One region of the Alteromonas sp. KS69 genome, then DNA from elsewhere that is predicted to be linked to it. Evidence: predicted binding sites of a transcription regulator. Region 1 holds the regulator's gene; each other region holds the start of a gene.
The links. The regulator LexA, encoded in region 1, represses DNA repair genes until DNA is damaged. The targets are predictions, from matches to a motif close to TACTGTATNNNNATACAGTA.
Positions count from the first base shown of each region.

Region 1 (7,726 bases):
TGGCGACACTTATCCAAAAATGTTAGTGCCCTCAGAATTACTATATCGTTCTATTTGAAGCAGCAATCATAAATATGAGTTTTCACACGGCCTGCGTACACAACAGTCATTGAGTTCCTTCAAATTCACTGGCCGCTTTTAGCTCAAGACTGTCTGTTAATTCTGGCTAGCCCTGATTGTGCGAAATACTCCCTTACTACTCTAACTAGTACCAAAGACATTAGTCAGCAACTAGTGTACCTACACTGCCAGTACAATAACTAACCTCTTCAATTGAAGCCACACTAATCAAAATTAACTTTACTATGTTTGAGCCTATTTGTTAGTTATAAATCTCCCTCAAAGCTACTACCTCGTACGCGATTAAACTCTAGCAACGCCTCGTATTCACTGATAGGTTCGTTAAAGGAATATAATGTCTATGAAAATGAGATTTTTGGAAAGAATTCTCTTGTCGAAAGAAAATATTAAATCTATTGCCCACAAGCGATCCCTACCTTGCTCTGCAACCTAGTGAACGAGATTCTCGTTTTGAATGACGATTACCACTTAGCGAATAAATTTTGGCTGCGCTCCAACACAGTAATAACTATTTTTAATTAAGTAGAGGTCGAACTAAAGGCCCTTTCAAGCACCAAGATTCCCTCACGCTAATTGTTCCTAAGAAACTCAAGATAAATCACTCCGCTAATTCTTTGAAATATCGCTACATAAAAATTTTACGATAGGTTTAGCCAAAGAAATTTTTTTTACAAACAGATGTGTATAGATACAAAGATACTGATTAAAGGTGACGGCTAAAGCTCCTACGGTAGGACCTATCTAAAGTACAAGGACAGTAGATATGCTTCCTGATAATTTAACTACTCTGGAATTTAAATAAGTTAAACTGGAACCCACAGTTCGAAGCATGTAAATAGCATCCAATGCTTGTCATTTCCTTTTAGGTGTATATACTTACAGGAACTGTATAGACAGACAGGTCTTTTATGCGCCCACTCACAGCAAGACAAACAGAAGTTCTCGAGCTTATTAAAACAACGATGCTCGAAACTGGCATGCCGCCTACCCGTGCAGAAATTGCCCGTCATTTAGGTTTTCGCTCTGCGAATGCCGCTGAAGAACATTTAAAAGCGTTGGCCCGTAAAGGCGTCATCGAAATCCTTCCAGGCACTTCTCGTGGTATTAAGTTGAATATTCCTCTTGAAGATGAAACCCCTGAAGAAGAAGGTCTTCCTCTTATTGGTCGCGTGGCAGCGGGCGAGCCGATTCTAGCGCAAGAGCATATAGAGTCTCATTATAAGGTCGACCCTGCCCTGTTTCAGCCTCACGCCGACTTCTTACTTCGTGTAAGCGGTATGAGTATGAAAGACATTGGTATACTGGATGGTGACTTGTTAGCCGTGCACCGCACGACGGACGTCCATAATGGGCAGGTGGTAGTAGCACGTGTTGATGAAGACGTTACTGTTAAACGCCTTGAAAAGCGTGGTCGCGAAGTATTACTTCACGCAGAAAATGATGAATTTTCACCGATTAAAGTCGACTTAGCGTCAGAGCCTTTTTCCATTGAAGGAATTGCCGTTGGTGTTATTCGAAATGCTGATTGGATGTAACCTTTTAGCTATTTAGTAAAGAAAGCGGCTTATAGGCCGCTTTTTTGTATGTTTACCATACCTTGCTTACACAATAATCGTATTTAAGCCTAAGAAATTCCTCAAAAGCCACCAAATACCGCTCACACATATTTTCTCCTATTTATGTCACCTTTTTTAGTGCTAACTCGCGCTATTTTAGACATCTGTTTTGTTTGAAAAACAATCATAAGTGCGTAACTAGCTTTTGATTATAAGCAACTTATTGGCTGCTTCTATTTGCCCATCTCGTTCAAAATGAGCGTTTCAAACAGGCTCGCTAAATACCGGTGTAACGTCCATACGCTGTGACGTCATTCACTTCTCTGTCATACCGCGTTGATTAAAAATTAAACGCTGCAATTGTTTTTTCTTAGAAAAGACTAGACTTGTGCGTTTTATTGAGCAATTCTTATACTGTATTTAACAAAATAATAACAATAGCTGTAACTTTGTTTTACAACTAATGCTGGGCAGTTAAGTTAAAAGTTGGATTTCGGGTATCAGTTGCCAGAAGCGAAGCGCATCTATTGCGTTAATGCTTCTGTTATAACGGAGGTGTTGAGTGAAACGAGTAACGACACAAGCGGCGACACAAGCGACAAAGTGGCTTTACGGGCTTCCACTTTTGCTTACCTCGCCACTACCGTTTGCTGATGCAGCAACGGACGAAGGCTCTTCCATTAATTTGCGGCGAGGCGCAACAGACATAAGTGGTCAAGTATACGACCTGCATATGTTGATGTTCTTTATCTGTATCGCAATCGCTGTTGCGGTTTTCGGGGTTATGTTTGCCTCAATGTACTTGCACCGTAAATCCAGAGGCGCTAAGCCCGCTCACTTCCATGAAAATGTAAAAGTGGAAATTGCATGGACAGTAGTGCCTTTCATCATTCTTATTCTTATGGCTATTCCTGCCGCTAAAACCCTTATAGCGATGGAAGATACCAGCGAACCCGATCTTACCGTTGTCGTTACTGGTTCCCAGTGGAAGTGGCATTACCGGTATATGGACAGAGACGTTGAGTTCTATTCGTTAATGGCGACGCAGCGAGAGCAAATTGAAAATAAATTCGAAAAAGGCGCGAACTATCTGTTGGAAGTCGACCGCCCGTTGGTAATCCCCACAGGGCAAAAAGTGCGCTTTCTTATTACCTCTGATGACGTTATTCACTCGTGGTGGGTACCGGACTTTGCAGTGAAAAAAGATGCTAATCCAGGGTTTATTAATGAGTCTTGGGCAAAGGTGAACGAGCCGGGTATTTATCGTGGACAGTGTGCCGAGCTTTGCGGAAAAGATCATGGCTTTATGCCGGTTGTGGTCATTGCTAAAGAGCCTGCCGAATTTGATGCTTGGATGAATGAACAAGAAGAAGCCGCTCGCCAAGCGAAAGAAGAAGAGCAGCGTTTACTGTCGATGAATATGTCGATGGATGAACTTATGGATGAAGGCAAGCGGGTTTACAACGCTACTTGTGCGGCTTGCCATATGCCTAACGGCGAGGGGCTACCCGGCGTTTTCCCTGCGCTTAAAGGCAGTGAGATGGTGCTTGAAGACCAAACTGCACATATCGATATTGTGTTAAACGGTAAAACCGGCACAGCCATGCAGGCGTTCGGAAAAATGCTAAGCCTGAAAGACATTGCGGCTGTGGTGACCTACGAACGAAATGCGTGGGGCAATAACACGGGTGATATGGTGCAGGCTAAAGATGTTAACGCCGTCGTTAATGGGAACTAGGAGTGCGTAATGAGTAAAGCAACTGATGTCATTGCGCCGGTTACCTCGGCGCATCACGAAGATCATGACTATCATAGTCATATTCCAAAAGGAATAACCCGATGGCTGTTTACCACTAACCACAAAGATATAGGCACCTTGTATTTATGGTTCGCCTTTATCATGTTTTTGATTGGTGGTGCCATGGCCATGGTGATCCGTGCTGAGCTATTTCAGCCTGGATTACAAATTGTTGAGCCAAACTTCTTTAATCAAATGACGACTGTGCACGGCCTTATCATGGTATTTGGTGCGGTAATGCCAGCCTTTACGGGGCTTGCAAACTGGCTAATTCCTATGATGATAGGTGCACCAGACATGGCTCTGCCGCGAATGAATAACTGGAGCTTTTGGATATTACCTGGCGCCTTTCTTATTCTGCTTAGCTCGCTATTTTTAGAGGGCGGCGGTCCGGCATTTGGTTGGACCTTCTATGCCCCGCTTTCCACCACCTACAGTGGTGACTCAACCGCATTGTTTGTGTTCTCGGTACATATCATGGGTATCTCCTCCATTATGGGGGCTATTAACGTCATTGTGACCATATTCAACATGCGAGCTCCTGGCATGACGTGGATGAAAATGCCTTTATTCGTGTGGACTTGGCTTATCACTGCTTTCTTGCTTATTGCAGTAATGCCAGTGTTAGCCGGGGCGGTCACCATGGTGCTGACAGATAAGTTCTTTGGCACCAGCTTCTTTGATGCAGCAGGTGGTGGTGACCCCGTTATGTTCCAGCATATCTTTTGGTTCTTTGGGCACCCTGAGGTGTACATCATGATATTGCCGGCCTTTGGTATTATCTCTCAAATTGTCCCTACGTTTTCCCGTAAAAAACTGTTTGGCTACGCATCAATGGTGTACGCCACCGGCTCTATTGCGCTGTTGTCCTTTGTGGTATGGGCTCACCATATGTTTACCACCGGCATGCCGGTGTATATGGAAATGTTCTTCATGTTTGCCACTATGCTTATCTCGGTGCCTACAGGCGTGAAGGTCTTTAACTGGGTGGCGACTATGTGGCGGGGCTCTCTAACCTTTGAAATGCCCATGATGTTTGCCATTGCGTTTATCGTATTGTTTACCATTGGGGGCTTGTCAGGATTAATGCTGGCCATCGTGCCGGTGGACTTCCAATACCACGATACCTATTTCGTGGTCGCACATTTCCACTACGTACTGGTCACCGGCGCCATCTTCTCGATTATGGCTGCGGTATATTATTGGTTACCCAAGTGGACAGGGAAAATGTACGACACGGCGCTAGCAAAATGGCATTTCTGGTGCTCACTTGTGTCGGTGAACGTGCTTTTCTTCCCGATGCATTTTGTAGGGCTGGCTGGTATGCCACGTCGTATTCCTGACTACGCCTTACAGTTTGCCGACTTTAATAAGTGGATAAGCCTTGGCGGCTTTGCCTTTGGGCTGTCGCAGTTAATCTTCTTAGCACTGTTGATTAAAGCCTGTAAGAAGCAGGGTGAGCCAGTATCTGCCCAAGTGTGGGAAGGTGCTGAGGGACTAGAGTGGGAAATTCCCTCTCCTGCGCCCTATCACACCTTTGAAACGCCGCCGGTTGTTAAGTAGGAAATAAGACAAGCAGCACAGGTAATGAAAGCAAAGCAGGCATTGTAGTCGCTAAATTGTGGTGATGTATCAGCACAAAAAGTAGGCACGGGAGGTAACCATGACACAAGCAAATGCAAACAACAAAATGGTGATAAAACTCGTCGTTATTGTGTTTGGCATGTTTGGTTTTGGGTTCGCTCTAGTGCCACTTTACGACGTATTTTGCGATGTTACCGGTATTAACGGTAAAACCGAGAATACGGCTGCTGTATATGAGTCTATCGAAATAGATGAAAGCCGTGAGGTAACGGTGGAATTTATCACCCGAACTAATACCGGTATGCCGTGGGAATTTCGTGCGCAAACTAGTCGTATGAAAGTGCACCCTGGGGAGCTTAATACGGTGTCGTTTTACGTAAGAAATCCTGCATCTAACAATATGATGGCCCAAGCCATACCGTCGGTGTCGCCGGGTATGGCAGCACTCTATCTGAATAAAACGGAATGCTTTTGCTTTAACCAGCAGCCTTTAAGCGCTGGTGCCGAGGCTTATATGCCGATGCAGTTTTATGTCGACCCACAGCTTCCAGAAGATATTAGTTATTTTACTGTGCAATACACCCTGTTTGATGTGACCGCGCGAGCGAGTGACATGAAAACAAAACCGAATCCCTACATGGTCCCTCAACCTGAAAGTGGTAAATAACAGGTATTGGGATAAGGAGAGAGTAATGCAGCAAGAATATCAGAAGTACCCCGAATATCAGAAATACTACGTACCAGCACAAAGCCCGTGGCCTATTGTAGGTGCGGTGGCGTTATTTTTAATTGCCGTTGGCGCGGGCAACTTCGTGATTGAAGCCACTAAAGGAGAGTCCGGCTATGGCGGGCACATACTCCTAGCAGGGATTGTAGTGCTAATGGTGATGCTTGTGGGCTGGTTTAAAAACCAAATTGATGAGTCTATGTCAGGGTTATATAGCGACCAATTAGGACGTTCATACCGACAGGGCATGAGTTGGTTTATCTTCTCTGAAGTTATGTTCTTTGCCGCCTTCTTCGGGGCACTCTACTACGCCCGATTCATTTCAGTGCCTTGGTTAGGCGGTGCATCGAATAATGCGATGACTAACGAAGTGCTATGGCCCACATTTGAAGCCATGTGGCCGCTAGTATCTACCCCTGGAGGCATCACTACACAAGAAATGAGTGCAGTTGGTTTACCCACCATTAATACAGTTATTTTACTTATATCGTCAATTACATTGCATTTTGCCCATGTAGGTTTGGAGCAGAACAAACGCAAGCAACTCACCGTCATGTTAGGCATCACTATCTTGTTGGGAATTGGGTTTTTATTCTTACAGGTGGAAGAGTATGTTCACGCCTACCGTGACTTGGGACTAACGCTACAGTCAGGCATTTACGGCAATACCTTTTTCATGCTGACGGGCTTTCACGGTATGCACGTTACCCTTGGCACCATCATTCTTATTGTCATGTTTTTTAGAGTGCTAAAAGGACATTTTACACCGCACAACCACTTTGCTTTTCAAGCTGGGAGTTGGTACTGGCACTTCGTTGATGTGGTGTGGGTCATGCTTTATATCTTTGTTTACGTTTTATAAAAGCAGATAAAAGCGCCGCCAAGCCTAGTATGGTCGAGGGTTTGGCGTAATTAAACCGGTGCCAATTGCCACTAAAATTAAAATCACAATGATGGCAGAAGTGAGCACCCTGCGACCGATGTATTTGCTCATAGGACCGTCTTTGGGATCGTTTTCATCATGACACGCATGGCCATAAAAAGGTTAACGATCATGAAAAGTACCAACGCAACCAAGATTATTTTTATCAACATATAAACCTCAATAGTAGTGTGCAGGTTGGCCAAATGAATCAGGTGAGAGCATCCAAATTAATCGCTATCGTCATTACGAGTTTATCTGTAATGGCGATGTGTGGCTTGGGGTTCTGGCAACTAGACCGAATGGCACAAAAGCAACAACGCATCGCTAGCATAACCGAAAAACAGGGGAAAGAAAGCTTGTCGCTCATCGATGCCCTTTCAATGAAAGCGCCCGAAGATCGAACCGTTTCTTTTGAAGGTACTCCAAACGGCAACAAGGTGTTATTGCTCGATAACCAAATACATGAACAACGAGTAGGGTACGACGTACTGGCACCAGTGCAAACCAACGCAGGGTGGGTTTTGGTTAACTATGGTTGGTTGCCTGCACCAGATTTATCGCGCTCGCTACCGGCTGTGAAAATTAGCCACCACTCACAACAATTTGAAGGGGTGGTGAGTCAGCCCAGTCATAACCCGTTAGTAAAAGAAACGCTTACATCAGCATCACGCTTTCCGGCACGTATTCAGCAAATTTCAATCAGTACCGCCAGTGAATTGCTATCACTTAACTTATTACCCTATGTCGTAGTACTTACCGCAAAGAATGATCTTTTTGTTAGGCGTTATAACCGTGTTGTTATGCCTCCTGAAAAGCACTTGGGTTATGCCATTCAATGGTTTGGTCTTGCTATCGCAGCCGCCTTGATTGGCGGTTTCGCAATTATGAAAAAAGGACGTCAATATGAGTAATCCGGCCTCGAAGAAAACATTAATTATTATGGTCGCCGTGTTCGTGCTACCCGTTATTTTAGCTAAGCTTGCGTTAGAAAATGACTGGTTCAACCAAGGTGCTACCAATAAAGGTGCGTTGCTGCAGCCTACCATTGATGTTTC
Region 1 covers NZ_PYHU01000006.1:107,480-115,205, reverse strand. The annotation lists gene lexA (transcriptional repressor LexA) at 990-1,616, shown strand; gene coxB (cytochrome c oxidase subunit II) at 2,263-3,375, shown strand; gene ctaD (cytochrome c oxidase subunit I) at 3,385-4,998, shown strand; gene C7Y69_RS06250 (cytochrome c oxidase assembly protein) at 5,099-5,686, shown strand; gene C7Y69_RS06245 (cytochrome c oxidase subunit 3) at 5,712-6,608, shown strand; partial or broken gene C7Y69_RS22015 (DUF2909 domain-containing protein) at 6,633-6,841, opposite strand; gene C7Y69_RS06235 (SURF1 family protein) at 6,875-7,582, shown strand; gene C7Y69_RS06230 (hypothetical protein) at 7,575-7,726, shown strand, end outside.

Region 2 (7,726 bases), on a different contig from region 1:
ATCCTCAAGCCATGATGTTCGGTCTATTAATTTTCCCGCAATAATATGAATAACCCCTTCCTTCGAGCGTTCAATAATACCATCAATTTGCATAAGTTTAGCCTTTAAAAAGGTCTTATGCTGGGCGCGAGAGGTAGCCTGCCATACTACAACATTGATATTTCCAGTATGGTCTTCTAACGTTAGAAATGTAACCCCAGCCGCACTGCCCGGTGCTTGTCGCCCAGTCACGCATCCAAGTATTTTTACAATAGATTTATGAGGCTTTTGAAGTAAAGCTTTAGCTGGGGTAATAAAACCTAGCTCTCGCTCTCTGTGCAACAGTGCTACAGGGTGGTCGTTAACCGAAAGCCCTATAGAAGCATAATCTTCAATTAAGGTTTCAGCTACGCTTGGAGCAGTATTGAACGTGTCCTCGTTATTAGTATGTTCAAACAACGGCAAATCGGCTTGCTTGTCCATTAGCCGCCAACGTGTTTGATAGCGATTACCTGCAATACTTCTAAATGCATCTGCACTTGCTAATGCTTCTAGTTCATCAGAACGTATTGCGAGGGTTCGCACACCCTCTATATTTTTATAGCCAGTTGACGGCCTGCAGCTAACAATAAGGTTTGCACTCTTTTCACTTAAGCCTTTTACAAGCGTTAGGCCAAGCTGAATTTGCTTATCGCCTTTGCATTCAACAATTAAGTGTTCGTAGTTTGATGCATTCACACAAGGCGCCTGTACCGTAACATGATGGCGCTTTGCATCTAGTACCAGCTGTGAGGGCGTATAAAAACCCATCGGCCAGCTGTTTAACAAGGCAACATAAAATTCAACAGGAAAATAATATTTTAACCAACATGATACATAAGCTAACACGGCGAACGATGCTGAGTGGGACTCTGGAAAGCCATAGCCAGCAAAGCCTTTAATTTGTTCGAATAGATTATTTGAAAAAGAGGTATCGTAGCCTCTTGCTACCATGCCTTTTATCAGCTTTTCTTTAAACTCAAAAATTCGGCCGTCTTTTTTCCAACTGGCCATCGCGCGACGTAGTTGATCTGCTTCACCACCACTAAAGCCAGCCGCTACCATGGCCAGTTTTATCACTTGTTCCTGAAAAATTGGAACTCCCATGGTACGCGATAACACTTCTTTTACTTCTTCAGAAGGGTAGGTTATAGCTTCTTTTCCATGCCGTCGTAGAAGATAAGGATGCACCATATCCCCTTGAATAGGGCCCGGTCTAACAATAGCTATTTGCACCACTAAGTCATAATAACGGCGAGGCTTTAAACGAGGAAGCATCGACATTTGTGCGCGAGATTCAATTTGAAATACGCCGACGGTATCAGCTTGGCAAATCATATCGTAAACCTGTTGGTCATCGCCTAATTTGGTAATGAAAGGAATATCTATATTGATAGGGAATTGCTTGTTAAGTAAGTCAAAGGTCCGGCGAATGGCGCTTAGCATTCCCAAAGCTAATACATCAACTTTAAGTAGTCCTAGAGTTTCAATATCATCTTTATCCCACTGAATAATAGTGCGCTCTTGCATAGCTGCATTTTCAACAGGGACCAACTCATACAGTGGTCCTGAACTAATAACAAAACCACCAACGTGCTGAGAAAGGTGTCGAGGCGTGCCGAGAAGTTGCTCGGTGATACTAATTAGAAGTTTTACCCTTTCATTTGCCGGGTCGAGCCCTAAATTCGCAAGCTGAGACTGCCAAGGAATGACACTGTCGCGGCGATTAATTTGCTTCATCACAAAGCTTAATTGCGACTCACTGAAGCCCAAGGCCTTACCTACATCTTTAAACGCCGATTTAAAGCGATAGCAGATAACCGTAGAAGCAATGGCAGTTCTTTCTCTGCCATATTTTTCATAGATATATTGGATAATTTCTTCACGTCGCTGGTGCTCGAAATCTACGTCGATGTCAGGCGGTTCGTTTCGTTCTTTAGAGATAAAGCGTTCAAAAAGCACATTGATTTGTCGTGGATCAACGGCGGTAATCTCTAAGCAATAACACACAATAGAGTTAGCTGCCGAACCCCTGCCTTGATAGAGGATTTTGCGCGATTTGGCGAATTGAACAATGTCATAAATGGTAAGAAAAAAGTACTCGTACTCTTGTTCGCGAATCAGTGAGAGTTCTTTTTCAATAAGTGCCCTAAGCACATCGCTCAGGCCATCTGGGAAACGCACTTTAATGCCGGCTTCTACGCGTTCCCTTAAATATGTAGTGGGCGATGCACCTTTAGGTATAAGTTCAGAAGGATATTGATAGCGTAGCTCTGCTAACGAAAATAGACAGCCTCTTGCCACGTCAATAGCATTGGCAATCCACTTTTCAGGGAAAAGCTTTTTTAATTTTGAAACGGTACGCAAGCTACGCTCGGCATTGCTTAATGCTGCTCGCCCCAATTTACTTACTTGCGTATGTGCTTGGGTGGCATGAAGAACATGTTGAAGTGGAAGGTTATCTACATGGTGCATAAGCACGCCAGTGCAAGCAAGAACAGGAAACTCGAATTTTTCCTGTAGTTGTGTGTAAGTCGCAAATCGATGATGATCATACCCATCAAGTAAACGTTGTGCGCCTATGTATGTTTTTATATTGGGTTGGCTGGTTAGCCAAGTCGCCCAGTAATTATCTTTTTCTTCCTGAGTATTGGGAAGCCATATAAAAATGCAGTGACGAATGGTCCGCAAGTCCCACTCTGCAAGTTGATACTCACCCTTTTGGCTGCGTCTTCTGGCATTTGTAATTATGCGACAAAGCTCGGTATATGCCGCTTTATTGGGGCAAAGTAATACAAAAGACAATGCATCATCGAAGCGAAAATAGCTGCCGACAATGAGCTTAATAGGGAGTTTTTGCTGTTTAATTTCAGCATAAGCTCGCACCACTCCCGCCACAGAACATTCATCGGTAATCGCTAACGCTTCGTATCCTAGAAAAGAGGCGGTAGTCACTAACTGTGCAGGCGAAGATGCCCCTGTTAAAAAGCTATAGTGGCTCTGACAGAAAAGTTCGCTATACATTAGCTGTATACGCCTTGTGTCCACCAACAGGCATTTACATCTTTAAAGACGAGCAAGCGTACACCGTGATTAGTTTCTGCTATAAAATAATCTTTCTGGCTAGCAGCGCTACTCCACCATTGCGTTTGAAGTCGTATAGGGCCAAAGCAAATACGTGTTGGTAGATTTAGGGGCATGGGGCGCTCAAACAAAAATGTCGGAATGATATCAGCGGTATAAGCAGGTGTAATTTCCTCTACTTGATTGACTGTCATGCCTTCAAAGGTATGACTGTTTCCAGCTTTAGGGTGAAGCGTGCTGTTGTCGCCTAATTTGGCTTTTAACCTTCCAACAAGTTGCTTTTGTGCCACTGAGGTAAATCGATGGGAAAAAAAATTATTCCCATCGTTTTCAATGGGCTCAAATTGCTGGCAGGTTAGGGATATAGCGATAGCGGGCTCGGGCAGTAGAAGGGACTCAACTTTAAGCTCAACCAGCGCTAACCAGTCTTTCTGCGTGGCAAAAGGCATAGCACCATTAACCGCTATAGATAAAGGCTCTGCTTCTCTAAAATGCACCTGAAAAAGTATAGATGACGTGAGTAAATTGCGTGCGCGTAAGTAGTGTTCTAACGAAATTAGTAGCGCTTTAATACTCGGCAATAAGTGTTGAGTGTTTTCCACTTCAAACGATAAATTTTTTAACTGCTTGAAGCTTATCGATGGCCTGAATAAAACGTATTTGGGAAAGGTTTCCCCCCGCAGTGCGGTTAAATAGCGAATAGTATCGTTTGAAAATCGTTGCCCAAGTTCATGGACGGGAAGTTTAAGTAGTTGGCCTACCTGTCTAACACCGACTTTAGCAAGTGTGGCAATGGTTTTCGAATCAAGGGCAGTTTGTTCTAGCTTACAGCGTGACAATAACAGAGTTATGTTTTCTTTATTATCGGTATAGCGATTGGTTTTATTTTTAGCGAGAAGGCGTGCTGCATCCACTCCCCATGCAGTGGCGAAATAAAAGTGAATACCAGCAGAATGTAGCTCGTTTGTAAGTACATGCCATAAAGCGTCAAGACCACCGTAATACTGCAGTAAATTGTCTAGTCGAATAGCAATGGCGTTGTGAGCATCAATCACAATGTCTGAAGCGAGTGGGTATAACCGATGTGCAAGAAAGAGAAGGGTCTCTTTTTCAGCTTCGCGATTAAACGCTAGAATGCGCACGTGAGGGCAAAGCGCAGCCGCTTGTGCAAGCCCTTGACCGCATTCAACACCTTCGTTTATAGCCTGAGAATTAGCTTGAACTACTTGGTTGCTTTGTTCGTGATAAACCACAGTAGGTATATCACCGTCTGTGAAGCCGCCATCTTTTTTATGGGAATCAAGAGTTAACTGATAGCAGTAAAAGTAAGCCCATAGCATCATTAAATCACCGAGTGTAATGCTGGCTCGGTGTTCTTATTATTTTGCATGGCTGATTGAATGGCGCGGTTGTTAGGGGTCCATGAATGGGGGATCACGATATCGGATACGGGCCATCCATGACGCTGTTTAATAATGTTAACAACCAATTGCGCATCACGAAGATGCAGACTTAAATCTAGGGTAATTGGAAAAGAAGCCCTTTGTTGGTTAGGGGAAGTAAACAGTAAGCACAGCGTATCGTTATGCGATGCCGCCACTTGCAAACGCCGAGCAGCTTTTGCATCCATGGTGTTATTCCAAAGCAAAACACAATGACAAGCTGCACTTTTTAAGCATTGCTCTGCTGCCCACAAGGCTTCTTGATCTGTTTTTGGAAGCACGACGATGACTTGTTCTAAGTCTACGCCTAAACTGCTTAACCAAGGCGCTTGGAGCTGGGCGGGTGGTTTTATAAATACACGTAGTTTGTGCGTGCGATGCGTAGTTAAAACGTGTTTAAAAAGGCTGATTTCTCCAATACCCGTTAGTGATGCAATTCTTACGACGCCTGATGTGGCGATACCACCGTGCAGGGCTTCATCCAATATAAGATTACCCAGCAAAAACTTGTTTTCGCTTACAGGCTTCTCTCGAGCTCGCCATATATGAGGGTGCTTATCAAAAAGCGCTGCCTTTGAACGAACTTCTTCAATGGGTGAAATAGGAATATTCATAACACTATAATACTGTATATGTGTACAGTATTATAGTGTAGAGGTTTGTCTTTTCAAGATGGGTGAAATAGTTAAGGCTGTGAGGACATCTAACTATTTGAAAAAAATGCTTAAATAATTACGCCGTACTGGCATCGCTGCTAGCAGGGCTTTTTTTAGTGTTACCTCCCACCGAGCTAGTTATTAATTGGCAGGCTGCAATAAAACCATCAGCGCTGTTTTTAGACCAAGCCATACGAATGGGGCCAGGCATTTCTTTAATCACGTCTCGCACATCGCTTTGTGATACCTCGGTGCTGCTTAATGCAGAATCTAATGCTTCTTCTAACGTAGCGCCTTTTTCACAGCACGCCATTACAATACTAGAGAAGTTAAGCATAAGCGGCATAAGAGCAGTATGTTGTTGCTGACTTATCAGGCGGCTTTTATAAGCACTTTCGATACGAGCTGAATAAGTTTTTTCTAGCGCATCAGTAACTAACAGTAAATTTTTATAAGCATGGTTAACTTTATTACCATTTTGTTTTGCAGATGAGCGCGTAAGCGTAAGTTCACGTTGTAGCGTTTGCACACGAAGCGCTAGATAAATCAAAAACAGGACAAGTAGTCCTATGATCCCGAATGCAAATATCATTATCTTGCCGCCTTTTGTTCTTCTATGAATTGGTTAATTTTTTGCTCTAAAATGAATAATGGCACAGAACCATTTTCTAATACTGCTCGGTGAAATTTACGTACATCGAAATGCTGACCTAGCGCAACCTCAGCCTTTTCACGTAGCGCCTTTATTTTAATTTCACCAATTTTATAAGATAGGGCTTGTGCTGGCCATGATATGTATCGGTCTATCTCAGTATTCACATTATGCTCTGACAAAGCCGTATTGGACATCATAAAATCAACAGCTCTTTCGCGGCTCCATCCCATGGTGTGCATGCCGGTATCTACGACAAGGCGACACGCGCGCCACATTTCGTAGCTTAAGCGACCGAAATTATCATAGGGGTCTTCATAAATACCCGCTTCAATCCCTAAGAATTCAGAATACAAACCCCAACCTTCACCAAAAGCTGAAATATAAGTGTTGCGGCGTACCATGGGTAAATTTTCTAATTCCGCCGCTAAAGATATTTGCAAATGATGCCCAGGCACAGCCTCGTGCAAGGTAAGAGCTGGAAGGGCATAAAGCGGACGCTTATCTAGCGCATAAGTATTTACCCAGTAGTAACCGGGTTGATCGTCTCGACTAGGGTGAATATAACGACCCGTGGTGTACTTCGGGGCGATACTATCGGGTACAGGAGCAACGCCATAAGGCGTACGAGGTAAATATTCAAAGAGCGAAGGTAATTTTGCGTCCATCTTTTTCGCAATAAAAGAAGCCTCTTTTAGCAGCTCTTCTGCGCTGGAGGCATAAAACTGCGGATCTTCACGTAAAAAGGTAATGAACTCATTAGTACTGCCATCGAATTCAAGGCTATCTACCACGCTTTGCATTTCAGCTCGAATACGCTTTACTTCTTTTAAGCCAAGAGTATGAATGTCTTCGGGGCTCATATCTGTGGTGGTGTAGTGCTTGGCGCGGTTAGCGTAATAAGCTTTGCCATCAGGCCATTCGTTAGCAGCAATGGCGGCTCGGGCGCCAGGAATATACTCATCAACCATGAAGTCATAAAATGCTTGGTAAGCAGGGAAAACGCTGGTGGTAATGGCTTTTTGGCCTAGTTGGGCTAACGCAGCTTGTTGCGAGGCATCTATATGTTTGGGAAATCGTGTAAATGGGCTGTAGAACCCACTCTTCTTTGGGTCGTCCAGAATATAGGCGGCTACCGCATTTTCGAAACCTTCAAGGACCACCTTAGGTTGGGTATAACCTTCTTCTAGGCCTTGACGCATATAGGTAATTTGCTGTTCAAAGTAGGGTTTTAGTGCATGCAAACGAGATATATATGCTTGGTAATCATTCTCGCTTTTAAATGCAGACAAATTTGGCAATGATGCCATGGCACCATGAAAACCGTATTCGGAGTTTATGGGGACAAGATAAGCGCGAAAGTGATATTGGCTAATATAGTTCTCTAGCCGATATTGCTGCATAAGTAAGGAAATAAACGCATCATCAGATAGGTTTTCCTTAGAATACGCCTTTAACGCTTTACGGTACGCTTGCCATTGTTGATCTTGTGTTGCCAATCCTTCTGGTGAAATATCGGGTAGCTTGTTATTTTGCGAATTATCACCTTGTCTTGAGGCTAGAAGTGGGGAAACACTAATCTCATATTCCCAAATTTCATCTAACAACGCATAAAATGACTTATCCTCGTTGGTGTTTGCCAATGAGGTAAAGCTAATCAGAGCCAGCGTAAAAAGTAACAAATAACGGTACATGAAAGCCTCCGGTAACCTTAGACCGGATTATCAACGGTGGGTTACTCTGTGTTAGGTGTATAAATTGGGCTAGGGAAAGGCATCACTTTATCAGACTTATTATCTAATTTAATAATTTTGGCTGTGCCTTTTTTCCTCACCGCATCAATTCGAAGGATGTTATGCATAGGAATATACGTA
Region 2 covers NZ_PYHU01000013.1:197,224-204,949, reverse strand. The annotation lists gene C7Y69_RS11055 (error-prone DNA polymerase) at 1-3,042, opposite strand, end outside; gene C7Y69_RS11050 (Y-family DNA polymerase) at 3,042-4,445, opposite strand; gene imuA (translesion DNA synthesis-associated protein ImuA) at 4,445-5,158, opposite strand; gene C7Y69_RS11040 (hypothetical protein) at 5,277-5,792, opposite strand; gene C7Y69_RS11035 (DUF885 domain-containing protein) at 5,792-7,546, opposite strand; gene C7Y69_RS11030 (DUF1820 family protein) at 7,588-7,726, opposite strand, start outside.
Region 2: the regulator LexA is predicted to act here: its motif matches at 5,169-5,188, upstream of imuA (translesion DNA synthesis-associated protein ImuA).

Region 3 (7,726 bases), on a different contig from region 1:
TGGTACGTGAAATGTCACGAATTGCGATGGAGCACCCTGGGGTTTCTGATGCAGTAGCGTTTCCAGGTTTGAATATTAATGGCTTCACCAATAGCCCAAGTTCCGGTGTGCTGTTTACGCCGCTAAAGCCTTTTAGTGAGCGCCAAAGTCCAGAGCTTTCAGCCGGTGCAATTGCGATGCAATTAAACCAGCAATTTGGTTCTATTAAAGGGGCGTATGTGGCTATATTCCCGCCACCACCGGTAATGGGGCTTGGCACCATTGGTGGGTTTAGGCTGCAAGTTCAAGACAGAGGAAATTTGGGTTTTGCTGAACTTGAAAAAGTAACTCAAGAGGTGATTGGCAAAGCGTGGGCGCACCCTGCATTAACCGGTAACTTCACTAGCTTTACGGTTAATGTACCTCAGTTAAATGTGGATGTAGATCGCGAGAAAGCCGTTAGCCAAGGGGTAAATATTGGCACCTTGTTTGACACCATGCAGGCGTATTTAGGCTCGGTGTATGTGAACGATTTCAACTTGTTCGGTAGAACCTATCAGGTGAATGTTCAGGCCGATGCACAGTACCGCCAAGACGTTGAAAACATCACTCAATTTAAGGTGCGAAACGATAAAGGGGATATGATCCCGCTAGGTTCATTCCTAGATATTCAGCACAGTGCAGGGCCAGACAGGGTGATGCATTACAACGGTTATGTCACCGCTGAAGTAAATGGTTCACCAGCGCCGGGCTACAGTTCAGATCAAGCCAAAGCCGCGATTGAGCAAATTCTTGATGAAACGCTTCCGCTAGGCATGACCTACGAGTGGACCGAGCTAACCTATCAGCAAATATTGGCAGGTAATGCGTCGGCCTTTATTTTCCCGTTAGTCGTACTGTTGGTGTTCTTAGTGTTGGCGGCACAGTATGAAAGCTTACGCTTACCACTGGCTATTATATTAATTGTTCCCATGACCTTGCTAAGCGCATTAATTGGTGTGGTGATTTATGGCGGCGACAACAACATATTTACCCAAATTGGCTTAATTGTGTTGGTGGGGCTTGCTACTAAAAATGCCATTCTGATTGTGGAATTTGCCAAAGAACTACAAGACAAGGGTATGGACGCACTATCAGCCATTAAAGAGGCCAGCAAGTTGCGTCTTCGCCCCATCCTGATGACATCGATTGCTTTCATTATGGGTGTGTTACCTATGGTGCTTTCCACTGGTGCGGGTGCAGAAATGCGTCAAGCCATGGGCGTAGCGGTATTCTCAGGCATGATAGGGGTTACCGTGTTCGGCTTAATTCTTACCCCTGTATTTTACTATTTGTTGAAACGTAACGGTTAACTCTCCCGTTTACCCAAGCGTTGCCTCCTCCTCGTACTTTGGAGGCACTTCAGGCCACTTAATTTAAGTGGCCTTTTTTTATGGTAGGCATAGGGGATGGGCCACAATGGCTCAACGCTACACCCCTTTATTTTGTGATAGCAGAATGCATTTGTACTGTATATTTATACATGATATAACGGCTTTGTAATCTAAAAACCACCTATAAATACACACTTCTATTTTCGTATTTTATTACCGAACCCGCTGATTTTGTGTATTTGCTTAGAGAAAGTGACAATTTGCAATGCATGACAAACTGATTCAAAAACTCGAAATTCTCTCAGATGCAGCCAAGTATGACGCTTCCTGTGCAAGCGGTTCGGCAGGTAAACGAAAGGCAGGTAAAACTGATAAAACTGGTATTGGTTCTCTTACTGGCGGAATGGGTATATGCCACAGTTTTACTCCTGATGGACGGTGTGTTTCTTTACTGAAGATACTCATGACAAACTACTGTATTTACGATTGTCACTATTGCATCAATAGAGTATCGAGTAGTGTTCAACGTGCCCGTTTCACGGTCAAAGAAACGGTTGAGCTAACACTGAATTTTTATAAGCGTAACTATATCGAAGGTTTATTTCTTAGTTCAGGCATTGTCGGTTCGCCAGACCTTACAATGGAAAGCATGGTGCGTATTGCCAAATCCTTACGTATCGATCACGGATTTAAGGGGTATATTCATCTTAAAACCATTCCCAATGCATCGCCTGAACTTCAGGCCGAAGCAGGTTTATACGCTGACAGGCTTAGTATTAATGTAGAAATGCCTACCCAGCCTTCATTAAATCAATACGCGCCCGAAAAAGATCTCGGCGCTATTCATAGCGCGATGAATACCCTGAAAGACAAAATTACTGAGCATAAAGTAGATAAAACGCATACAGGCAAACGTCCTCCTCGTTTTGCCCCTGGCGGGCAGTCCACTCAAATGATTATAGGAGCCGATGGCTCAAATGATAAAACCATCTTGGGAGCGAGTGTTCAACTTTATAGCCAACAAAAGCTGCGCCGAGTTTATTATTCTGCGTTCTCGCCAATACCTGATGCATCAGAAGTTTTGCCTTTGAAACCTGCGCCTTTGGTGCGAGAGCATCGTCTTTATCAAGCTGATTGGCTACTGCGTTTCTATGGATTTACGCTTGACGAAATCGTGCACGATGACATGCTTGATATGGACCACGATCCTAAACTAGCGTGGGCATTGCGCAATCGTCATGTGTTTCCCATTGATTTAAATAAAGCCGACAAACTCATGTTGTTAAGAGTGCCAGGTCTTGGTGCACGCACCGTACAAAAAATTCTGGCGATTCGTCGTTATACAAAGCTTAGCTGGATGGATCTCACGAAATTGCGTCTGCCATTACAAAAGCTGAAACCTTTCATTAGCGTAAGTGATTACTCACCTGCTATTCACTTACTCGATAGTAATAATTTTGAGTTGCAGTTCAAACAGCCGAAGCAGTTTGAGTTATTCGGCGCCTAACTGAAGTAGGATTAGCAGTAAGATCAAGATGAAAACAATTACAATCACTTCGGTGCCTGGGTACGATGAGTGGCGCATTGCAGCAAGAGAATGTTTGGCGCAAGCTATCCCCCCCGAAAATATTATCTGGCAAAATTCAGAGTCGATACAAGACGACCTGTTTGGCGATGGGGAACAAGACATAGCAGCCAGTAAGCCAAAAACGCAACACACTATTCCCAAGTCAGTCTTAATACTTTTTAAATATGCACTGTGTCATCAAGATGCGAGCCGATTCGCATTGTGTTATCGGGTGTTATGGCGCGTTATTTTCGAGAACAAAAACCTTATTCAGTTAAAGACTGACCAAGATATACTGCAACTTACTACGTTAGCCAAAGCGGTAAAGCGCGATGCATATAAAATAAGTGCTTTTTTGAGATTTCGAGAAGTTACGCTTGACGGACAAGAGCACTTTATCGCTTGGTATGAACCAGAACATTTTAGCTTAGAGATTAAACTCGACTTCTTCCAAACTCGCTTTAAGAATATGCGGTGGTCTATATTGACGCCTTATCGGGCTGCTCATTGGGATACTGAAAAGCTAGTTTTAGAAGATAATCCCGATCCGAGAGTGTTTCCTGATGAAGATCGTATCGAAAAATATTGGCTCACTTACTACGCTAATATATTTAATCCCGCCCGTATCAAAAAGAGCGCAATGTTGAGCTCAATGCCCAAAAAGTACTGGAAGAATATGCCCGAAACAGCTTTGATTGACGATATGATTCGAAATTCGGATGCGAGAGCGCGCAAAATGATAGTTGATGGGAATAAACGCTAATTCATTTCTCCAGCCTCTTTGCGGCCACAATTGGTCATTATGTATCGTTAAGTATCAACAATCTCGGCTTTTTTCATCCCTAAATTCGACTCCAACTGAACGTAAGCTAGCACTATCAACAATAAAAACTGGAACGAGAGTTATGAAGATAGGTGCAGCAGTGGTAGTGGCAATAGGGATGGTGAGTGCGCTTGGCGTATTGGGTCAACAGGTGTCTTCGGCCTTAAACGAGATGCAAACGTGGGACAGGGTAGTTACCGTTAAAGGATTATCAGAACGAGAATACGTGGCTGATCGCGTGATTTGGCCTATTCAATTTGTTGATGCGGGCAATGATTTACCCGCGCTATACAACCACATTGAAGCTAACAGCATGAAAGTATCTACCTTCTTACAGAATAACGGTATTGCCAAAGAGGGAATTTCCATCGGTAAGCCAGACATTACCGACAAGCTAGCCCAGCAATATGGAGGAACAGAAAAAGCGCCGTTTCGTTATAGCGCAGTGCAAACCATTACCGTGTTTTCAAACGATGTAGAAAATGTGCGCTTAGTCATGAGCCAGATAGGTAGCTTATTAAAGTCTGGTGTTGTGCTAACCAATCAACACTATCAAGCACAGCCCGAGTATGTATTTACGCGTTTAAATGAAGTGAAGCCAGCAATGATTGAGGAAGCCACTGTTAACGCCAGAGAGGTTGCTGAAAAATTCGCGCAAGACTCAAAAAGTACCTTAGGGAAAATAAAGCGGGCTAATCAGGGACGGTTTTCTATCTCGAGTAGAGACCATCATCACCCCCATATTAAGCAGGTACGGGTAGTTTCGACTATTGACTATACACTGGTAGATTAATACTCATGTATTATTACAGAGTTGCTATTTTGGTGAGTTTGCCCAAAATATACTGGAGTAATGTAATAACTATCTTGGTTTACGTGGCCAGTAACAATATATTAGTGGCATTAAGAAGGTGTTTTTAATTTAACGCAACGCGTTTTAGCAAGCGCATACAGGTAAACATGACAGACCAAAAGCCACCAGCACAGCAACTGGAGTTCTTTGAAATTCCAAGCCCCTGTATTGGTGTTTGTGAGTCTGGACCGCGAGGGTATTGCAAAGGATGCTACCGCAGCCGAGAAGAGCGATTGTATTGGCTCAAGATTGACGACGGAACTCGCCGAAAAGTTATAGTGGCATGTCAGCGCCGTAAAAAAGCGGCCTTAAGCAGAGACCGTCGTCAAAACGAAGCAATACAAGAAGTCCGAGAGCCGAGTCAAATTTCTATGTTTGATACGCCTCCCGAGAAAATTGATAAAGCATAAGTGGTGTAGTTTTTTTCTTTATACACCGCTATGTAATAGTTAAAAGTGGAACCTTTGCATGTCTTTAGATAAATATGTGTCGTTTGCTACAAAGTCATTTACCTTGCCAGATATATGTATACGTATCCGCTCGGTATTAGATAACCCGCGTTCAAGTGCAAACGACCTTGGCGATTTGATCAGTTTAGATTCGTCATTAACAGCCAAGGTGCTGCGATTGGCAAATAGTTCACTGTTCCGATTTCCATCACAGGTAGAGTCTGTTTCAAAAGCCATTAACATTATTGGTGGTGAAGCATTGTATAATTTGGTAGTGGCAGAAACCGCAAACACCGCATTTAAATACTTTGATACCAAGCTTATTGATCTTGATAAACATTGGTTCGATTCGGTGTATTGTGGAATGGTGGCGAAGCAATTGGCCAAGGCCAGTAATATTCGTGGTAGCGAGCGTTTCTTCGTGATGGGGATATTGCAAAATCTCAGTGAGTTGGTGATTGCTAAACGCTCGCCCGAGCTTTACAAAAACTACATTGAGCAAGATAACGATATGCTGCTAGGGGCAAGACAAATTCACCATTTTGGTTTTACCTTTTCTAACTGTAGCGGTACCATATTAGAAAGTTGGAAGCTTCCTCTTGTGCTCTATTATCCGGTTATGCACGCTAATGATATGTCTAGGCAGGCTGCAGATAGCGATATTGCGCTACTGGCATTGGCGTCAAGGGTCACTTCCATGCAGCAAAATAAAAAAACTGATGCTGACATTGAACTTTTTTTAGAAGACATAGCCAATAATAGTGGTGTGAATCTAGATGACGTGGCAAATGCCATAGAGTTCGCCGATAGAGAAACAGCAAAAATTTCTATGCTTATACATTGATTTACCGGCAGTGAGGTAAAACAATGGTAAGTAGCTTTGGGCTTTATGTGGCGCAAAGCAGCTTGATGGTTGTTGAATATGAATTTAGAAACCGTTCTACAAGCGCTCGATTGTACAACTAAGCGGTAAAAAGCAAAGCGGTAAAAAGCTAAGCGGTAAAAACACATAGCTTACGTAATACCCACGGAAGGGCATAATAGGGTGTTAAATGGCTATGCCATAACAGCACCGAACCTATAAAAAATTACTAAAAATTATGCTTAATCTAACCAAATTATTTTGTGCAGCATGCTGTCTACTCAGTATAAGCACTGCCGTCTTTGCGGCAGATCGCGATTTAATTCAAACGCTTTATCACGCCGATTTTACGCCAGACACCGACGACGAAGTACCTAGATTTTCGCTGAACGGTGAGTTAGGTATTCTGTCAAATACTGGAAATACATCTGCAGCGAGCATCAAAGCGGGTATTAACGCCGATCATGAAACTGAAAATTGGAGCAGTCTGTACTTTGCAGAAATGCTTTATCAAGAAAGTAATACCGATGGCACTGGTCGCGAAGTATCGGCCAAACGCTTCTATGGCAGCGCTCAGTTCGATTACAAATTAAACCAGCCTGGTAGACGTTTATTCATGTACGGCGATTATGAAGATGATTCTTTTAGCGGGTATGATCATCGTGCTTCACTGGCTGCTGGTTGGTCACAGCGTGTGTGGCGAGACGAAGTCAGTGAGTTTCGTTACAGTGTTGGGCCTGGTTATTCTTTTGTCGAGCTTGAAGAGCCGTTAGATGAAGATATCAACGACGGTGTAATTGTAAGGGCATCTGCTGAATACAAATACCATTGGGCATCGGGTGCTAACCTTCGACAATTTGTTAGCACTGAAGCGGGTGATGAAAATACTAAATCTCGTTCTGAGACGTCTTTGTCAGCCAACGTTTTCGGCTCTTTAGCCATGAAGCTGTCGTTTATTTTAAATCACGAAACCGATACTACCGAAGATGTAGATGGGTTAAGTACAGAGACTTCGGTTGCTTTGGTTTATCAATTCTTCTAATAATCAGGCTCAAAGCTTATCAATAAGTGTAAATTTTGCGTCTTATAGTCTAATTTTTATTCGACCCTCATTGACTCGCTCTATTAGGTAGGTACTATTGGCGCAGATTTTTCAGGCTATGCTGGCTAGCGCTTACGCAGGGTATTTACAGCATGGCAAAGGATAAAACACTACTAGGATTGCTAATGAAAAAACAGCTTCTCGCTTCACTTTTGGCCTTGTCTTTCTCTTCTGTTACTTTTGCTCAAGACGATGTTAAACCTTTCACGATGGAAGGTGAGCTAGGTATTATCGCAACAACAGGTAACACTGAAACGTCATCAATCAGTGCTGGTATTACTGCTCACCAAGAATTGCAGCAGTGGAGCAACGACTACATTCTTGAAGGTCTTTACAAGAAAGAAACGGTAGATAACGACGACGGTACTGAAGAAGAATACACATCGGCACAAAAGTTTTACGGTTCTGCACAGGGTAACTACAAGTTAGATAACCCTGATTATCGTTTGTTTGGTTTCGCATCGTATGAAGATGACCGTTTAAGTAACTTCGACTATCAATCAACACTTGCTGTGGGTTGGAACCAAAAAGTACTTGAAAATAAACGTCACACTTTAGAGTACTCAATCGGTCCTGGTTACTCGTTTGCTGAAACACAAGAAGGCGAAGAGCAGAACAGTATGATTGTTCGTGCTTCAAGTGCTTACTCTTGGAAAATTTCAGACACAGCTAAATTTACTCAAACAGTGAGTACGGAAGTGGGTTCTGATAACACGAA
Region 3 covers NZ_PYHU01000044.1:34,699-42,424, reverse strand. The annotation lists gene C7Y69_RS18475 (efflux RND transporter permease subunit) at 1-1,331, shown strand, start outside; gene C7Y69_RS18470 (putative DNA modification/repair radical SAM protein) at 1,618-2,859, shown strand; gene C7Y69_RS18465 (TIGR03915 family putative DNA repair protein) at 2,888-3,682, shown strand; gene C7Y69_RS18460 (SIMPL domain-containing protein) at 3,825-4,535, shown strand; gene C7Y69_RS18455 (DUF1289 domain-containing protein) at 4,703-5,005, shown strand; gene C7Y69_RS18450 (HDOD domain-containing protein) at 5,064-5,888, shown strand; gene C7Y69_RS18445 (YdiY family protein) at 6,145-6,948, shown strand; gene C7Y69_RS18440 (YdiY family protein) at 7,134-7,726, shown strand, end outside.
Region 3: the regulator LexA is predicted to act here: its motif matches at 1,486-1,505, upstream of C7Y69_RS18470 (putative DNA modification/repair radical SAM protein).

Region 4 (7,726 bases), on a different contig from region 1:
CGCAAAAAAGTTCGCCAGTTGAATTATAAACTTACGCAACTGGTGAGTATTGCCAAGCAAAACGAAAAAATTTACCGCGTATACACCGACCTAAACGTACAATTACTGCGTTGCGAAAGTGTGGCAGAAGTTCAGTTTACCCTTGAAGATGTGTTGCAAGAGCGTTTGCAGTTGTCTTCTGCGGTGATAAAAAGCTTCAAGGGCCCTCATGCTATTCCCGAGTTACAACGCAGGTTATTTACCGAAAAGCGCTTTAAAACGTCGAACTTTTTTTTCGGACGATTATCGCAGCACGAACGCCAGTTATTGTTTGCTGATAGTAGCGCAGAATCTGTTGCCCTAATGCTATTAGACGACAACCAAGAAATTGGTATTTTAGGTATTAGCAGCAGTGATCCAAGCCATTTCACCCCTGATATGGACACCTTGTTGCTACAACAGCTACAACAAGTGCTTAATATTATTTTGCCTGAGATGATGGGGTATTAGTTTTCGTGACAACGGAAACTGTACTGAGCGAACCTTGCCACCTTTGGCTTGAAAAGTTTCTTCTCCACCTACAAGTTGAACGCGGTTTATCGCCGCTTACTATCAGTAACTACCGCAGACAACTTACCAGCATAGCCATTACTTTGGGGCTTTACGAGTGGTCAGGTATGACGCCCTCTGATGTAAAGCGCGTGATGGCGGCAGCAAAAATGGACGGGCATAAACCCCGTAGCATAGCATTGCGGTTGTCAGCTCTTCGTACCTTCTGCCAATACCTTATTGATAACGAACAGCTGTTCAGCAACCCCGTGGAGGGTATTCAAGCGCCCAAACAAGGCAAACCATTACCTAAACAGCTTAGCGTTGATGAAATGCAGCAGTTGTTGGCAAATGAACAAGCCGCCAGCGGCGATACCGACGAAGGCATTATTTGCCGCGACGTAGCCATGTTTGAATTACTCTATGGCTGCGGACTTCGATTAAGCGAACTAACGGGCTTAAACTTAAGTGACTACCCGAAAGACGGTACCATTAAAGTGACCGGTAAGGGCAGTAAGCAGCGTATATTGCCCTTAGGCCGACAAGCGCAAAAGGCGCTACATGCTTGGCTTAAAGTGCGCCCTGCTTATGCTTCACCCTATGAACCCGCTATTTTTGTTAGCAAGCGTAAAACCCGCATTTCAAATCGCCAAGTGGCTAACCGGCTTAACCAAATGGCAGAGTTGCAAAGCCTTAGTCAGAAAGTAAGCCCACATAAACTGCGCCATTCTTTTGCCACGCACGTATTAGAGTCGAGCGGCGATTTACGGGCGGTGCAAGAATTATTAGGCCATGCCAATCTATCTACCACGCAAGTGTATACTCATTTAGATTTTCAGCATTTAGCCAAGGTTTATGATGCCGCGCACCCTAGAGCACATAAAAAATAATCCTCTTTTGAAAATAGGCCTTTAACTATTATGCAGTTCTTCAGAGCCATAAATTCCGTGAAGGCTATGACCTTCGACCTTGATGACACCTTATATAATAACGAACCTATTATTCGCCAAGCCGAAGCAGCATTGAATACGCATTTAAAGCAGTATCACCCCAAAGCAGCAGCATTAACTCCTACACACTGGCAACAGCTAAAGCGGGATGCTATTACGGCCAATCCTACTTATTCATCTGATATGGGAAAACTTCGCTTAGCGGTGTTAAATGCGGCTTTGATACATGATATTCCACCCCAAGACACCCACACGTTAGATGCTGCCGTGCAAGCCTGTTTCGACTGTTTTTATCATGCCAGAAGCGAGTTTGATTTGGCTGATGATGTGCATAAAACCTTATCAATTTTAAGTGAAAATATGACACTGGTAGGTATTACTAACGGCAATGTAAACGCTGACCAAATAGGTATTACGCCTTATTTCGATACCATTTTACATGCCAGTACTAGCCGACCTATGAAACCTTCACGGGCTATGTTCGATGAAGCAGCAAGCTTTATAGGCGATGCGCCGGAAAATATATTGCACGTGGGCGATAACATTATTAAAGATGTGTATGGGGCGATAAATGCGGGGTTTCAGTCTGCTTGGTTTGCATGCAACCGAGAAATGCATTTACCCCGTGAGAGAGCATCTGTACTCCCTCACGTGGCATTAGATTCGTTAGACGAGTTAGCTTACTTCTTGTAAGTAAATCAGTAAGTAGCGCTTTCTCTTAAGGTACTGGCGCTTAAAGTACTTGCTCTTAAAGTACTGGCGCGTTTAAGGCTTTTGCGAGTAAGGCTGATTGTCTTCTAACACGTTTTGGCGCATAGAATCGCAAGGGCGCTGGCATACTGGGCGTCCAACCACTTTAGCCGGCACACCGACTACTGTAACGTGCGGCGGTACATTGTCTAACACAACACTACCCGCTCCCACTTTAGAGCCTTCGCCAATTTCGATATTGCCAAGAATTTTAGCACCCGCACCTACTAACACGCCTTGGCGAATTTTAGGGTGACGGTCACCCGACTCGTTCCCAGTTCCGCCAAGCGTTACGCTTTGCAAAATAGACACGTTGTCTTCTATAACTGCGGTTTCACCCACCACAATTCCGGTAGCGTGATCGAACATCACCCCTTTACCTATTTTAGCGGCAGGGTGAATATCCACGCCGAAGGTAGCCGAATTACGGCTTTGTAAGAACAAAGCAAGTTGATGTCTACCATGCAACCACAAGTAATGCGCCATGCGGTGAACTTGCACTGCGTGGAACCCTTTGAAGTGCAGCAATGGCACTAAGAAATCATCTACTGCGGCGTCTCGGGCACGAATAGCATTAATATCTGCCATTGCCGACTCACTAATTGACGGCTCTAACAAATAGGCTTCATCGAACACTTCACGAATGGCAATAGCCGGCATCACTTCATCAGCCATTTTGCTTGATAATATAAAGCTTAACGACGATTCAAAATTATGATGTGCTGAAATACAGGCGTGAACATAGCTTGCTAGTAGCGGCTCGCTTTCTGCCACAGTTTGCGCTTCTTTTTTTAACGATAACCAAAAGTCAGTCGATGGAGAGAGTGCGTGCATGAGGCAGTTCCTGTAAAAATAAAGTTCAGAGCCCACTTAAATGCGGGTAAAAGGCCTACATTGTATTAGGCAACATAATGGCTCGAAGTGTACATGAGCCACAGTTAAAACAACACCTACAGACTACGCTTCAAGCGTGAAAATTGTTCAACTTATCGATAACCTGCCCGTGAATACCGCTGGTGTCGTCTAAACAAGGCTAAGTTCATCGCTAAAAATTCCCCCTAGCCGCTAAGCTTCATCAAACAGGCCTGTATAAATTCACAGTCAGCTGGCATAATGTTGCAGCATTGAAACTAGACAAATTAGGTTGACCATATTATGGATGTATCCCGACTGCTTGACGAGCTTAACGATAAACAACGTGAAGCGGTAGCAGCCCCTCTTTCTAACGCCCTCATATTAGCTGGCGCAGGAAGTGGCAAAACTCGGGTGTTGGTGCATCGCATAGCATGGTTAATGGAAGTGGAAAATATTGCCCCGTTTTCCATTCTGGCCGTAACCTTTACGAATAAGGCCGCGAAAGAAATGCGTGGCCGAATAGAGTCGTTGATGGGTCGTGGTCTGAATAATATGTGGATTGGTACTTTCCACGGATTAGCTCACAGGCTGCTTCGCGCCCACCATGCAGAAGCTAATTTGCCTGAAAACTTCCAAATTCTTGACTCAGACGACCAATACCGTTTGATTAAACGTATTTTAAAAGCCATGAATTTAGACGAAAAGCACTGGGTGCCCCGTCAAATTCAGTGGTATATCAACGGCAATAAAGACGAAGGCCTGCGCCCTCAACATATTGAAACCCACAATGACCAAACCCAACAAAAGATGCGTGAAATTTACGCCGCGTATCAAGACGCGTGCGACCGCTCAGGGCTTGTGGATTTTGCCGAGCTATTATTGCGTGCACACGAACTTTGGGCTAAAAACCCAGAAGTGCTCGCTAATTACCAACGACGTTTCCGCGCCGTATTAGTTGACGAATTCCAAGATACCAACAACATTCAGTACGCATGGCTACGCATGCTGTGTAGCGGCAATCAAAACAATATCATGATTGTGGGCGATGACGACCAATCTATTTACGGCTGGCGTGGCGCGAATGTTGATAATATTCAGCACTTCTTGAAAGATTTCAATAACCCCACAACCATTCGATTAGAACAAAACTACCGTTCTACCGGTACCATTTTGAAAGCCGCCAACACGGTTATTGATAACAACACAGGGCGGTTAGGTAAAGAGCTTTGGACCGACGGCAACGATGGCGAGCCCATCTCTGTTTATGCGGGGTTTAATGAGTTAGATGAAGCCCGCTTTATTGTGTCGAAAATTAAAGACTGGCTGAACCAAGGCAATGCGTTAAAAGACACTGCCATTTTATATCGCAATAACGCCCAGTCGCGGGTATTAGAAGAAGCCTTACTGCACCAAGGTACACCGTATCGCATTTATGGCGGCCTTCGATTCTTCGAACGCCAAGAAATTAAAGATGCACTTGGCTACCTTCGTATGATGAATCATCCTCATGACGATGCCGCCTTTGAACGTGTAGTGAACACGCCAACTCGCGGTATGGGTGAAAAAACCCTCTCACAGGTACGAGAAGCCGCCAGAACACATAATTGCTCTATGTGGCAGGCTAGCCAACTACTCATTAACGAAAACGCGCTCAAAGGCCGTGCACTTAATGCCCTTCAAAGTTTTGTGCTGTTAGTTACCGAGCTTGAACAAGCTACTGTAGACGAGCCTTTAGAAAAACACGCCGACGTGGCCATTAGGCAGTCAGGCTTATACGCCATGTATCAAGCCGAACGCGGCGAAAAAGCCCAAGCGCGACTGGAAAACTTAGAAGAATTGGTTACCGCGTGTAAGCAATTTACCGTACCTGATGAAGCAGAAGAAATGACGCCGCTTTCTGCCTTTCTTGCTCACGCCTCGTTAGAAGCAGGCGAAACCCAGGCGGGCACCGATCAAGATGCGGTGCAGATGATGACGATTCACACCGCAAAGGGGCTCGAATTCCCTATGGTATTTATGGCCGGTGTCGAAGAAGGCATGTTTCCAAGCCAGATGACCAATGATGAACCAGGCAGAATGGAAGAAGAACGCCGCCTGTGTTACGTGGGCATGACTCGCGCCATGGAAAAGCTATATATTACTTACGCGGAAAGCCGCCGTTTATACGGGCAAGACAAATACCACACCGCATCTCGCTTTATTCGTGAAATTCCAGCTGACTGTGTTGAAGAAGTAAGACTCAAGTCTACAATTTCTCGACCGATACATAACCGATTCAGCCAAGCGACCTCACACGCCTCATTTGAAGAAACTGGCTTTCAGTTGGGCCAAAAAGTTGTTCACCGTAAATTCGGTGAAGGGATAGTACTAAACTACGAAGGCAGTGGTGAACACGCTAGGGTACAAGTTAATTTTGACGAATTTGGTACAAAATGGCTCGTTCTCGCCTATGCTAAATTGGAAAAAGCATAGCAATCTGGCAAGAAGCCTGAACCCAAGTAGAGAAATATGCCGCAAAATGTGCTGGTGATAGAAAACAGCGATAAAAATTTAGACGTTGTATCAAAACTTGTCAGAAAAGCAGGGTTAATCCCTGTTGGCGCTCACTCGTTAACGGAAGCGAGCGCCCGTTTTGCGCTTATGATGCCTGAAAGTTTCTTGTGCGCCATTGTTGCTCATAACTTACCTGATGCGCCGAATGGCGAAGCCATCGACTTCGCTATTGATGCCTTTATTCCAGCCATAGTCACTACCGATACGCTAGAAGCAAAAACCCGAGACAGGGTCTTAGAAAAAGACGTCGTTGATTACATTCCCAAAGAAAACGCGCAAAATTACGATTACTTAAGCCGTTTACTGTTTCGATTAGAGAAAAACAAATCGACAGGTGTTGTAGTAGTAAGTACGCACCGTTCATCTAGACGAAAAATGCTTTCGCTGCTTTATCGACACAACTTTGTGGTTTATGACTGCCCTACCGCCAGTGAGGCTATGAGCATACTGGCTGAGCATGCACATATCAGGTTGGTTATCACCGATAACGCGCTTCCAGATATGACCGGTACGCAGTTTATTTCAGGCCTGCGTAAAGCCTTCTCAAAAGAACAGTTAGCCATTATCGGTCTTGCAAGCGACCAACGCCCGCTGATGTCTGCTCATTTCATTAAAAGCGGTGCGAACGACTTTTTGCATTTACCTTACTGTCATGAAGAGTTTTTATGCCGGGTAATGCAGAATATTGAATATATTGAAAGCGTAGAAGCCATTCGACGTGCGGCCAATACCGATTACTTAACTGGGTTGCCTAACCGCCGTCATTTCTTTTATACCGTTACCGTGCAGTACAAAAAGCTTCCTGAGCAGCATGCTTTAGCGCTTATCGACCTGGATCATTTTAAACGTATTAACGATACCTACGGGCATGATGCGGGCGATCATGTGCTCAAAGCAGTAGCTAACCTATTGCAAGTGCATTTTAACGATACGCTGGTTGCACGTTTTGGTGGGGAAGAATTTTGCGTTTACTTGCCTAAAATCGACCTTAATAACGCACAAGAGCGGCTAAATAGATTCAGAATAGCGTTAGAGAAAATGCCAATTCAATTAGGCGAAGAAAGCGTGAAAGTAACCTGCAGTATTGGGCTTTGTAATACACCTACGCAAAATATTGAAACCTTGCTAAGTAGCGCAGATAAGCTTTTATACAAAGCAAAACATGCTGGGCGTAACCAAGTTTACCTAAACAGTGAAACTCAAGAAGTTTGAGTTTCACTGGTTACCTTAGCCGACTGCACCGATGCCTTTAGGGCTTTTCGCTGTTTTTTGTAGGCAATAAGAGAGTCGACACTAAATACTGCAAGTGCTAGCCACACAAAACCAAAGGTGATTAGCCTAGCCTCATCTAACGGCTCATCGTACAAGTAAACTGCCAGCACGAACATGAGTGTTGGCCCTATGTATTGCAAAAAACCTAAGGTTGAATACATGATACGCCGTGCTGCTGCGGTAAAGCATAACAAGGGCGCAGTGGTCACAATACCGGCGGCTAAAATAAGCATGTTTAAGCTAGCGTCGTTATTAAAAAGGTTGCTGTATTCTGAACCAAATAGCAGCCAATACCCTAAAGCTAAGGGTGATAACATTAACGTTTCGATAAAAAGGCCCGGCAAAGAATCTACCGCTACCTGCTTGCGTAAAATACCATAAATACTAAAACTGCCCGCCAATACAAGTGCAATCCAAGGCACATGACCGTAAGAGAAAATCAAAATAGCCACACCCACGATGGCTAATACCACCGCCACTCGCTGAAACGTTCTTAGCCTTTCGCCTAGAAAAAGCCGCCCAAGAAAAACGTTAATAAGCGGGTTGATGTAGTAACCTAAGCTAGCATCCAATATGTGATCGTTATTTACTGCCCAGATGAACAGTAGCCAGTTGGCGCCTAGCAAAATGCCAGCGACCAATAACACCTGCATCACCTTTTTATTTCGCAAAGCTGCGGCAACCTTGGCCCACTGCTTTAACCCAGCAATCAAGCCTACCAGCACCAACACCGACCAAGTTACCCTGTGCATTAGAATTTCTGCTGCGGGCAATACAGTAAGCTGTTTAAAGTAGATTGGCGCTATACCCCACATGGT
Region 4 covers NZ_PYHU01000013.1:34,382-42,107, forward strand. The annotation lists gene C7Y69_RS10310 (DUF484 family protein) at 1-489, shown strand, start outside; gene C7Y69_RS10315 (tyrosine recombinase XerC) at 495-1,418, shown strand; gene C7Y69_RS10320 (HAD-IA family hydrolase) at 1,449-2,171, shown strand; gene cysE (serine O-acetyltransferase) at 2,244-3,062, opposite strand; gene uvrD (DNA helicase II) at 3,384-5,555, shown strand; gene C7Y69_RS10335 (diguanylate cyclase) at 5,592-6,848, shown strand; gene rarD (EamA family transporter RarD) at 6,836-7,726, opposite strand, start outside.
Region 4: the regulator LexA is predicted to act here: its motif matches at 3,312-3,331, upstream of uvrD (DNA helicase II).